Regions from separate parts of the Lacticaseibacillus sp. 22 genome, predicted to be linked through region 2. Evidence: predicted binding sites of a transcription regulator. Region 2 holds the regulator's gene; the other holds the start of a gene.
The links. The regulator HrcA, encoded in region 2, represses chaperone genes, less so after heat shock. The targets are predictions, from matches to a motif close to TTAGCACTCNNNNNNNNNGAGTGCTAA.
Positions count from the first base shown of each region.

Region 1: ACWP87_RS01945 (Hsp20/alpha crystallin family protein) is a predicted target of HrcA. The motif match lies at 2,051-2,077, and genes of this name have one in related genera.

Region 1 covers NZ_JBVAYD010000002.1:133,717-137,139, forward strand. Annotated here, with positions in the region: gene mutY (A/G-specific adenine glycosylase) at 73-1,188, opposite strand; gene ACWP87_RS01945 (Hsp20/alpha crystallin family protein) at 1,467-1,943, opposite strand; gene ACWP87_RS01950 (hypothetical protein) at 2,684-2,827, opposite strand; gene ACWP87_RS01955 (AAA family ATPase) at 3,218-3,423, opposite strand, start outside.
Region 2 covers NZ_JBVAYD010000021.1:32,712-36,134, forward strand. Annotated here, with positions in the region: gene dnaK (molecular chaperone DnaK) at 1-494, opposite strand, end outside; gene grpE (nucleotide exchange factor GrpE) at 524-1,117, opposite strand; gene hrcA (heat-inducible transcriptional repressor HrcA) at 1,187-2,233, opposite strand; gene hemW (radical SAM family heme chaperone HemW) at 2,392-3,423, opposite strand, start outside.

The sequences.
Region 1 (3,423 bases), on a different contig from region 2:
ATTGATGACCACAGTATACCGCCGCTTTTTCCAAACCAGTTAACAATTGTCTTGCGCTGCTACACCAGATGATTATCCCGGCTCAGTTAATCCCAATGCCCGATTAAGCTTCTTTTGAACGGTCGGAAGTGCCATTTTACCAAAATCTTCAACCGGTACCCACCGTGCTGGCATAAATTTTAATTCGGCAGCAGCTGCATCCGCTCCGATTAAAGTCAATTGCCAGCGTTGATGGGTGAAAGTATGTTGCACCTGAGGACGACCGAGATCGGCAAAAGTTAAAGTCATTCCGGACAAGTCTGCAAACCGAGCACTGATTTCATCCAACTGTTCGCTTTCCATAGTGGCTTCAAGCTCGGCCATATCAATTAACGGGAACATCCACAAATCAGCCAACATCCCCTTACCCGGACGCTGTTCAAGCAAGTAACCGGCCTTGGATCGAATCACCAATGCAAAATAACGATGAATGACCGGCCGCGGCTTTTTGGTTTTAACTGGGTAGTCCTGCACAACACCATCGCGAAAGCTGGCATCAAACGCGCGCACCGGTGAATGGGCGGGATCAGGATGACTGGCAGACATATAACTTGAACCAAGATCCATCACGGCCTGGTTAAAATCACCTGGCCGCTCCTTGGGCATCAGTGGCCGAATCAAGTCATCGAACACTTTTCGAGTTTGCGGGCGCGCAATATCGGCATCCACTTTAAACAGTCGGGCAAAGACCCGAAATGCGTTTCCATCAATCGCAGGAACAACCTCTCCAAAACTAATGGATGCGATGGCCCCAGCTGTATACGGTCCAATGCCAGCCAGTGTCTGTAACTCCGCAGCCGTTTGCGGCCACTTACCTCCATAGTCATTCACGATTTGTTTAGCTGCCTGTTGCAAGCGGCGGGCGCGTGAGTAATAACCCAACCCTTCCCAAGCTTTTAGCACCGTCGCTTCCGGTGCTGCTGCCAACGCCTCAACTGTCGGAAACTGCGCCATAAATCGGTTGTAGTACGGAATGACGGTTTGCACTTGGGTTTGCTGCAACATCAACTCGCTGACCATGACGTGATAAGGGTCATGGTCTTGACGCCACGGCAATGTCCGTGCATGGTGATCGTACCAATCCAAGAGTGCATGCTGAAATGCCGCAACTTTTTCAGGCGGCCAATCCATTAATTTGTTATTTGTCATCATAGAAAATAGCTTACCATGGAGTTTCATAATTTGGAAAAGTAAATCGAATCGGCTAAAAACCAACCTCACTCGGTGCAAAAAGAGCAAAAAAATCAACCCCACGATCGTACGCATCATGGGACTGATTTCTTACGGTTCAATGATCACTGCAACTGCTGCAATTCTCATCGACTGATTTTGCTTACTACTGGGTTTTGCCCATCAACGACAGTGGTGCCGCTTCTGATCATGCTTGCAATGCAGTTCGTGAATCTTGAGCCGCCTGATGATAAACATTACTGAATGTCAATGTTGTGACCAGACTCCTTAGATTCAGTTAACTTTGGCAATGTGATGTTCAGAACACCATCTTTGTAGCTTGCCTTAATGTTGCTGTCATCAACGTTTGGCAACTGATAGCTCCGACTCATCGTGCCATAGTTGCGTTCGGACATCATGACGTTGCCGTTCTTGTCGGCGTGATCTGTGATGTCGTCCTTGTGAACATTAATGCTCAAGACACCATCATGGTAGTTCAGCTTGATGTTGTCCTTATTGATCCCAGGTACATCAACATGAACTTCGTAAGCGTCCTTGGTCTCCTTAACGTCAGTCAGCAATCCGTTGACGGCCGTGCTGGCAATGGAAGGTGTTGCCCAATCCATCCAGTCAGATACCGGGCCGAAGAACCGACGTGCCAAGTTGTCAAAGAACGGATCATTTACATCATTCATCAACTCATTATTACGACGATTCATAACTTCATTAGCCATAACAGATAACTTCCTTTCAAACAGAGACTTCTGGGATTCAGGAGAACGATCTTAGCTCCGGAGCTCTTGTTCCTTCTCCCTCGCTCCACCTATAGTTATACCACAAATTAGCACTTGTGAACGCCAAGTGCTAAATTTTTCCGAAAAAAGTTTTTAAAACAGGAAACGCATAAATGGTTCACTTTATTTTCCTTGTCAATAACAGCTATACCGATGATGCCAAAATGGCCTTGCAGTACCTCGAATCTTCATAGTTATCACCATTTGCGAGCTTCGCCATTCCAGAGAGTTGTAAGTAATCAGGTAGCCTCCAGCATAACGCGTTCGCCAGCCCAGAAGCCTGCATGTAAGGGCCTTAAGCGCAATGGCCAAAAACCGGCCATCACGCTTAAGGCCACTTACACTCCGGCTTCTGACCGGGCTGACTCACGCTCACTTTCTATAACGCGCTCCCCAGCGCAGAAGTCTGCGTGTAAGGACCTTAAGCGCAATGGCCAAAGACCGGCCATCACGCTTAAGGCCACTTACACTCCGGCTTCTGACCGGGCTGACTCACGCTCACTTTCTATAACGCGCTCCCCAGCGCAGCAATCTGCGTGTAAGGACCTTAAGCGCAATGGCCAAAAACCGGCCATCACGCTTAAGGCCACTTACACTCCGATTGCTAACCGCGCCGGCTCGCGCTTACAAAAAAAGAACCACAAACAAGTATATGTTTGCGGCTCATAACTTAATAGATATTAGTTTTCATTTTCAAGGCGTTCTGCTTCTTCGTCAATCGTCTCGAAGCCAGACTTCTTTGACTTCTTTTCAGGATGTTCTTGGCGCTCCTTTTCGACCTTAGCGATCAAAGCTTTCTTTTGTTCTTTGCTCAATGATGCCATGTGATCTCGCCTCTTTTTGGTGTGAGTTAGAAGGTATGACCCTTACAACTTCTGTTATACCACTTAAACACAAAAATGACACAGATAATTTTGCAGAGCGCGAACAGGGCCGCTTAGAAACCGGAGTGTAAGCGGGCTTGAGCCTAAATGGCTGGGCTTTGCCATTTAGGCTCAAGGTCCTTACACGCAGGTTTCTGGCCCTGTGAGCGCGTTTCAGAGCGTGAGCCAACCCGGTTAGAAACCGGAGCATAAGTGGCCTCAGATCCCAATGGCCGGGCTTTGCCATTGGGATCTGAGGTCCTTATGTGCAGGTTTCTGGGTTGGCGAACGCGTTTAAGAGCGCAATCAGGGCCGCTTAGAAAACGGAGTGTAAGTGGGCCTCAAACCATCTTACGCCGACGCCATATGCATCACCTTAATCCGACTCCGCCCTGTCCCTGCTGGCTGCACCTGCAACTGATCGGGAATATTATCCCTTAATTCCGTCACGTGCGAAATAATCCCGATCAATCGCGATTCGCCTTCCAGCGATTCAAGCGCGTTCATTGCCACATCAAGGCTATTGGTATCCAAACTCCCGAAGCCTTCATCAACAA
Region 2 (3,423 bases):
ATCTTTTCGTCTTTGTCGCCTTTATCCAGACCATAAGCCAAGGCTGACGCGGTTGGTTCGTTGATAATCCGTTGAACATTCAAACCAGCGATCTTACCGGCATCCTTGGTTGCCTGACGCTGACTGTCGTTAAAGTAAGCCGGAACTGTGATAACCGCATCTTTAACCGGTTCGCCCAGATAGTCTTCAGAAAATTTCTTGATGTACTGTAGAATCATCGCTGAAATTTCTTGCGGGGTGTATTCTTTATCGCCAACCTTAACTTTATAGTTAGCTTCGCCCATGTGACGCTTAATTGACACGATGGTATCCGGATTAGTGATCGCCTGGCGTTTTGCCACTTCACCAACTTGGATTTCACCATCTTTAAATGCGACAACAGATGGCGTGGTGCGATTGCCTTCCGGGTTGGTGATGATTTTTGGCTGATTGCCTTCCAAAACCGCAACTGCAGAGTTGGTGGTTCCTAAGTCAATACCAATAACTTTACTCATATTTTTATACCTTCTTTATTTCAGATTAATTATTTAGCGACAACGACCATAGCAGGGCGCAGAACCCGATCCTTGAGATAATACCCTTTTTGTAACACCTGCGCGACCGTGTCAGCGGGATGTTTGTCGTCCGCCGCCACGGTTTGTACTGCCTGTTGGGTATTCGGATCAAACTTGTCGCCAGCACCATCAATCGCAGTGATGCCATTTTCCTTCAAGGCGCGTTCCAGATGATCGTAAACCATCTGCACACCTTTTTTGAGTGAGGCCGCACTGTCATCTTTGGCTTCGGTTGCAAGCGCACGCTCTAGATTGTCAACTACCGGCAAAATCGCCTTGGCTAACTTCTGGCCGTCATATTTCAACATTTTTTGCTGCTCTTTTTCGAACCGCGCATTCATGTTTTGAATCTCTGCAGCTGCGCGCAAATACTTGTCTTCGAATGCATCACGCTCTTGCTTCAGTTGTTCACCATCATGCTTGCTGGTTTTCAATTGCTCATTAAGATCAGCAATGCTTTCCTGCAGAATTTCTTCTTTTAGCGAAGTCTCTGGCGTGTCAGCAGCGTGCTTGGCGTCTTTGGCGGTATCTGCAGCAGTCTGCTTTGCTTTTTGTTCTGCCATGGTATCCTCCCTTTTAACCACATCTATTCGCGCAATTGGTTCACGTTAACAGATGCTTGTTATCATCTATCATTGATCAAAGTTGGCGTAATAGTCCGTCAACCGTTTAGCCAGCTCCTCTCGGAAAACATCCAACAGTCCGATCATCTTGGAATACGGCATCTGGGTTGGCCCTAATAGGGCAATCATTCCCGTGCCGTGGTCACCGACATCATAACTGGCGGTAATCAAGCTGAGATTGGCCAGATCAATTGGCTTTAACTCCGGGCCTAGACGAACCGTAACCGGCGTTTGGCGAACCGGTCCGCCAAGCAGTTCAGTAAGATCACCATGATCAGCATCAATCAAGGACATAATCTTTTTCAACTCGTGAATATCCGAGTCGCCGAGATAGTCCATTAAATTTAAGCGGCCACCCACATAGAAACGCTCTGAAGCGGCGGACTTTAAGACATTACCGAAGATATCCAGGAAGCCTTCAGGACTGGTCAGATACTGCATCAGCATCGACGGAACATCAGTCTTTAGCCGCTGAGCAACTTGAATAAGCGGCAAACCGACCAGCTGATCATTGACAATGCGAATCGCCTTTTCCAGCTCGTCAGATGAGATGCTTTCAGGAACGGTGAAAACCTGATTTTCAACATTGCCGTTGTTCGTCACTAAAATCGCCATAACCTGGTGATTGCCCAACGGTACAAGGCGAAATCCGGTCAATTTAATGTTATTCACTTCTGGCCCTAAGCTGATCGCCGTGTAACTGGTCAGATTGGATAAAATCTGCGCACTTTGCGCCACAATTTCATCCATCTTATTGTAGCGTTGACCGAATGCTTGCTTGATCGTGGCTAGTTCACGGTGGGAAACACGCACTGGCTCGACCAGATGATCAAGATAGTAGCGATAGCCTTGAGTCGAGGGTACTCGACCGGAACTGCTATGAGTCTTGGTGATCAAACCGGCGTCTTCCAGCGATGCCATATCATTGCGGATCGTGGCGGAACTGACATGAACCGGCAGTTCCTGCATTAACGTCTTGGAACCGACCGGCTGCCCACTTTCAGTAAACAGGCGGATGATTTCTTTTAAGACGAGCAATTGCCGTTTCGTCAACATTTTCTCACCTCACCTTTAGCACTCGTTTTACACGAGTGCTAATACACTGAATAATATACCAAGCGCCGTTAGCAAAGTCAAGGTAGGATTGCTAAAATGTTGCATCAAACAGCCAACTACGGTTAGATTTTTGGTCATATCCGAAGCATGATTCATCATTAGACCAGTGGCTCATCAAGTAGGAATTGTTGGAAAACCTCATTTCCCAAAAACTTACCGCGATTCGTCAGTCGAATATAACCATTTTGGCGCTCGATTAACCCTTGGCTTTCCAGCTCCGGAACCGTCTCGCCATAAACTGCATCGACCGTCATATGATAGCGGCTATAAAAACGATCTTCATTGACGCCTGCCATGGTGCGTAAGCCAAGGAACATTTCTTCCTCAATTTGCTCAGAAACCGGTACTAAATGATGGGCCAGAACCGGTAAATGGTCGGCATGCAACGGTGCCAGATACTGTTTGATCGGCCCATAATTATGATACCGGTCACGACCAAGATAGCCAAATGCGCCTGCCCCGAAGCCAAAATATTTATCATTTTGCCAATAAAGTAGATTGTGGCGACATTGGTACCCTGTTTTGGCAAAATTACTAATTTCATATTGATGCCGTCCGTGAGCTTCCATTAAATCAATGGCATCTTGGTACATATCAGCTTCAACGTCTTGCGTCGGCAACCGCAGCTTCCCTTGACGCATCAGATTATAAAAAATCGTCTTGCGCTCCAGGATCAATGAATAGGTCGAGTAATGTGGCAAGTCCAATGCCAAAGCTTTTTGAAGGCTGTTCAAAAAGTCATCGCGGCTTTGATCTGGCAGGCGGAAAATCAAATCAATCGACAAGTTGTCAAACCCGACTTTTCTAGCATTGCCGATCGCCGTATAAACATCCTTCGCTCGGTGAATCCGACCAATGCGCTTCAAGACATCATCATTAAACGACTGCACGCCAATCGACAGCCGGTTAACCCCAAAGTCGTATAAGACCTGTAACTTGTCGGTGGTCAGTAAGTCATTGGGATTGGCTTCAAAGGTAAATTCACCGTGATCAAAATGAAGAATATCGCGAATACCTTGGCACAAAACGGCAAGCTGTTGCGGTGTCAGCGTTGTTGGGGTGCCACCGCCAACATAAACCGTTTCAATTTTTTCTTCTGGATGCTCTGCCATCACCATGCGCATTTCTTT